2 regions of the Metabacillus sediminis genome follow, and region 2 is predicted to be linked to the other one. Evidence: riboswitches for the same ligand, from Rfam matches in the RefSeq annotation. Region 2 holds a riboswitch; the other holds the start of a gene.

Region 1 (2,204 bases), 1.3 Mb from region 2:
ATTCAGCTCTTCTTTGCTCCATTTTGAAGAGAAGGAAAAGGAATAGCCGATTGCTGCCATCATAAAACCAATCAGTGACAAGAACGCTTTACCAATCATGTGTTATCCTCCCGCTGCAGCAAAAGTGTACGGAAATCAGAAAACGTGTTTTCCGTGCCGGCTGCCGCAAATGAAAGCTCTGTGCTGAAAATCGGTCCGCCGTACACAAAGGTATGAAACTCCCCGTTTTCTCCGCATGGATCGGCTGATTTTTTTATGGTTTCAATGAATGCTCCATCATAGTGATGTCCCAGTAAAGAATATGGAAGCTTCGATCCATCTATACCGCAAATAAACGCTTTATAGCCATCAGCTATAAATTGTCCAGCCAAAGAGTCGGTCCGCTCTCTCCATAGAGGAAAAACAGCCTGTAAACCACTGTCCATGACAAGGTTTTCTCTATATTCCCGAATATCCTTTAAAAAGATGTCGCCAAAAGCAGCATGAGTGATTTGATTTTCTTTGCAGCTTTTAAGAAATTCGCCCAGGCTCTCCTCATATTCATTATTAGATGGAGATGGAGAGAGTTCTATGAATTGAATAGCAAGACCGAGGCTTGCTGCCTGATCTTTAAGCAAATCCTCTCTGATTCCATGAAAAGGGACGCTGCGGGCAACCCGGTTGATCGATGTAAAAAGTCCGGAGATATGATATTCCGGGTTTTGCAAAAGCCTGTGAAGCATGATTGTACTGTCTTTTCCGCCGCTCCATGAAACAATCGTCTTTTTCATGAATTTCACCTCTTTAGCTAATTGTATCCTACTGACAAAAAAAATTCTAAGCTGCTGAAATCACTGGGTAATTCGCACATTTTTAGATTTTTTATAAAACCTACCCGATAACTCGGGTTGACAATCGTTCGAATTGTGCTAAAATTTGAAATCAATAACACATCATACTTATCCAGAGCGGTGGAGGGACCTGGCCCTTTGAAACCCGGCAACCTGCTTGAAAGCAAGGTGCTAAATCCAGCAAAATGGAATCCATTTTGGGAGATAAGGGGAATACACCTCACAAGTCTTTCTAAAATGGAAGGCTTTTTATTTTTGTATTGGGGAGGGGCTGTCCGTGGGGGAGCAGGATCAGCTTGAAGAAGTTATCGGAAAGCTAAAAGAAATGCTTCAGGCAATGAAATACGGATCCATCACCCTGGTTGTCCAGGATGGTAAGATCATTCAGCTTGAGAAAAATGAAAAAGTCAGACTGAAATAAAAATCCAATATGAGTACGCTGACTAGACAAACTAGAGGCGGGAACGGTTTGCCTGCTCTTTGTTTATGCAGCGGCGCGTTCCTGCCTTTTTGCGTTGGTTTTAAAAAAGAGGAGTGTAAATTTATGCTGACATTCGAAAATTGGACAGAAACCGCTCCAGAATTCGAAAATGATGACAAAACGGTCGAAGCGCTCAACGTTCTAAAATGGGCGTATTCACATTATCAGGACGATTTAGTTTACGCATGCAGCTTTGGTATTGAAGGGATTGTTCTGATCGAGCTCATATCAAAAATTAAAAAGGATGCCAGAATCGTATTTTTAGATACAGAGCTCCATTTTAAAGAAACCTATGATTTGATTGACCGTGTAAAGGCAAGGTACCCAGATTTAAATATTTTATTGAAAAAGCCGCCTCTAACTGTAGCTGAACAGGCTGCAAAGCACGGGGATGAACTATGGAAGAGGGATCCGAATGAATGCTGCAGAATCAGGAAAGTGCTTCCTCTCAGAGAGGTTATGAGCAGCGAAAAAGCATGGATTTCCGGATTGCGCAGAGAGCAATCTCCTTCAAGGAAAAACACCCAGTTTCTGAACAGAGATGATAAATTCGAAAATGTTAAAATCTGCCCGCTCATTCACTGGACATGGAAAGATGTCTGGCGTTATGCCCACAAAAATGATTTGGATTACAATGTTCTCCACGATCAAGGATACCCGAGCATCGGATGCAAGCCATGCACCCAGCCTGCAATCGATGTAAATGATGCGAGATCCGGCCGCTGGAATGGCAGCCAAAAGACAGAATGCGGTCTGCACGGTTGAGGGCTCTGCTATGATGGAAGCTGCAGCGATCATCCTGAGTTTATTTTTCGCAATGAATATTGGGGCAAGCGGAGCGGCTGCTTCCATGGGTGTCGCGTACGGATCAGGGGCAATAAAACGCAGAATGG
Region 2 (2,204 bases):
TCAACATCTGTACGGCCGAAGTGACCGTATGCAGCAGTCTGCTTGTAAATTGGACGGCGAAGATCAAGCATTTTGATAATGCCTGCAGGGCGAAGATCAAAGTTATTGCGAACCGCTTCAACTAAAACTTCCTCGCTTGCTTTACCTGTTCCGAATGTATCGATGGAGATGGATACCGGCTGTGCTACACCGATTGCGTACGCAAGCTGAACTTCACATTTGTCAGCAAGCCCGGCAGCAACGATGTTTTTCGCAACGTAGCGAGCTGCATAAGCCGCAGAGCGGTCCACTTTTGTAGCATCCTTACCAGAGAATGCTCCACCGCCGTGACGAGCATATCCGCCATACGTATCAACGATGATTTTACGGCCAGTAAGACCTGCATCACCTTGAGGTCCTCCGATTACGAAGCGGCCAGTCGGATTGATGAAATATTTCGTGTTCTCATCAATCAATTCTGCAGGAACGACAGGTTTGATAACAAATTCTTTAAGGTTGCGCTGAATTTGCTCCAAAGAAATTTCAGGGTGATGCTGTGTAGAAATAACAATTGTATCTACACGAACCGGATTGTTGTTTTCATCATATTCAACCGTAACTTGCGTTTTCCCGTCTGGACGAAGGTATGGAAGAATTTCTTCCTTGCGTACTTCTGTCAGACGGCGCGCCAATTTGTGTGCAAGTGAAATAGGAAGAGGCATTAGCTCCTTCGTTTCGTTGCATGCAAATCCGAACATCAGCCCTTGGTCACCCGCTCCAATTGCATCAATCTCAGCGTCTGTCATTTGGCCTTCACGTGCTTCAAGTGCCTGGTCAACTCCCATTGCGATGTCAGCTGACTGTTCATCGATCGAAGTAAGAACGGCACATGTTTCAGCATCAAAGCCGTATTTTGCGCGTGTATAACCGATTTCCTTAACTGTTTCACGAACAATTTTAGGGATATCGACATAAGTCGAAGTCGTGATTTCTCCAGCTACAAGAACAAGTCCTGTTGTAACAGATGTTTCACAAGCTACACGTGCATTCGGATCGTTGGCAAGAATGGCATCCAAAATGGAGTCTGAAATTTGGTCACAAATCTTATCCGGATGTCCTTCCGTAACGGATTCTGATGTGAAAAGATGGCGTTTAATCGACATAGTAATTCCTCCTCTGAAAATTCAGCTGTTCTATTGGTAAGGTTCAGTTATGTACTTCCCCTCTTTTTTTGAGACGGAACTCGTTCCCATTACTTATCTTTCGCTTTATTTAAGAATCTTCCCTAACAATAGTCATAAAGGGAAAAGATTCCAGACTGCATAAAAAAACCCTTCCCACTTAATAGAGGAAAGGAGTTGATTTTCAGCCTTTCACTCTTATCGCTCAAGGACTACAGCCTTGCGTCAGGTTAGCACCTTTGCATGAGTGAAAACATTACGTTTTCAAGTCTTGCAGGTTGCTGGGCTTCATAGGGCCTGTCCCTCCGCCAGCTCGGGATAAGAGAATCCGTTCAAGGACATATATTACCCCAAATTTCCCGCAAATGTCAACAAAAAATGACAAGCTTTCTCCCAAAAAAGACAGGGCAGCAGGAAAGATGGGCTTATGATGGATTCAGTTATAGATTTATTTTAGTTGGGGATGAATTTTACTTTTTGTTCGGCGGTGCACTTTTCGAGCGGATCTGGGCCGTTTTCTGGCGGGTTTAGCTTCTTATCCAGCCGGTCCCGGTCGCTTTTCGGGCGATCAGACGGGTTTTCCAGCCGATCCCTTCGCTTTTCCGGCCAAACTTTTTTTTCCAGCCGGTCTGGTACGTTTTTCAGCCGGTCACGCTCCGTTTCCGGCCGGTCAGATCGGTTTTCCAGCCGATCCCAATACTTTTTCACCCAAACTTTTTTTTCCAGCCGGTCTGGTACGTTTTCCAGCCAGTCCCACTCCGTTTCCGGCCGATCAGATTGGTTTTCCAGCTAATCCCACAACTTTTTCAGCCAAACTATTTTTTCCAGCCGGTCTGGTACGTTTTCCAGCCAGTCCTGCTTCGTTTCTGGCCCATCAGACCGGTTTTCCAGCCGGTCCCACCACTTTTCAGGCCAAACTATTTTTTCCAGCCGGTCTGGATCGTTTTCCAGCCAGTCCTGCTTCGTTTCCGGCCGGTCAGACGGGTTTTCCAGCCAATCCCTTCGCTATTCCAGCCAAACTATTTTTTCCAGCTGGTCTGGATC

The links. Region 2 has a riboswitch for S-adenosylmethionine ahead of metK (methionine adenosyltransferase). Riboswitches for the same ligand answer to the same signal wherever they lie in the genome.
Region 1: another riboswitch for S-adenosylmethionine. It lies ahead of WCV65_RS09550 (YezD family protein); the one in region 2 lies ahead of metK (methionine adenosyltransferase).

The regions. Positions count from the first base shown of each region.
Region 1 is NZ_CP147407.1:1,810,715-1,812,918, forward strand. Features, by position in the region: gene WCV65_RS09540 (hypothetical protein) at 1-99, opposite strand, end outside; gene WCV65_RS09545 (hypothetical protein) at 96-770, opposite strand; SAM riboswitch class I at 936-1,041, shown strand; gene WCV65_RS09550 (YezD family protein) at 1,108-1,251, shown strand; gene WCV65_RS09555 (phosphoadenylyl-sulfate reductase) at 1,375-2,076, shown strand; gene WCV65_RS09560 (inorganic phosphate transporter) at 2,090-2,204, shown strand, end outside.
Region 2 is NZ_CP147407.1:3,087,480-3,089,683, forward strand. Features, by position in the region: gene metK (methionine adenosyltransferase) at 1-1,142, opposite strand, end outside; SAM riboswitch class I at 1,356-1,485, opposite strand; gene WCV65_RS16000 (hypothetical protein) at 1,614-1,868, opposite strand.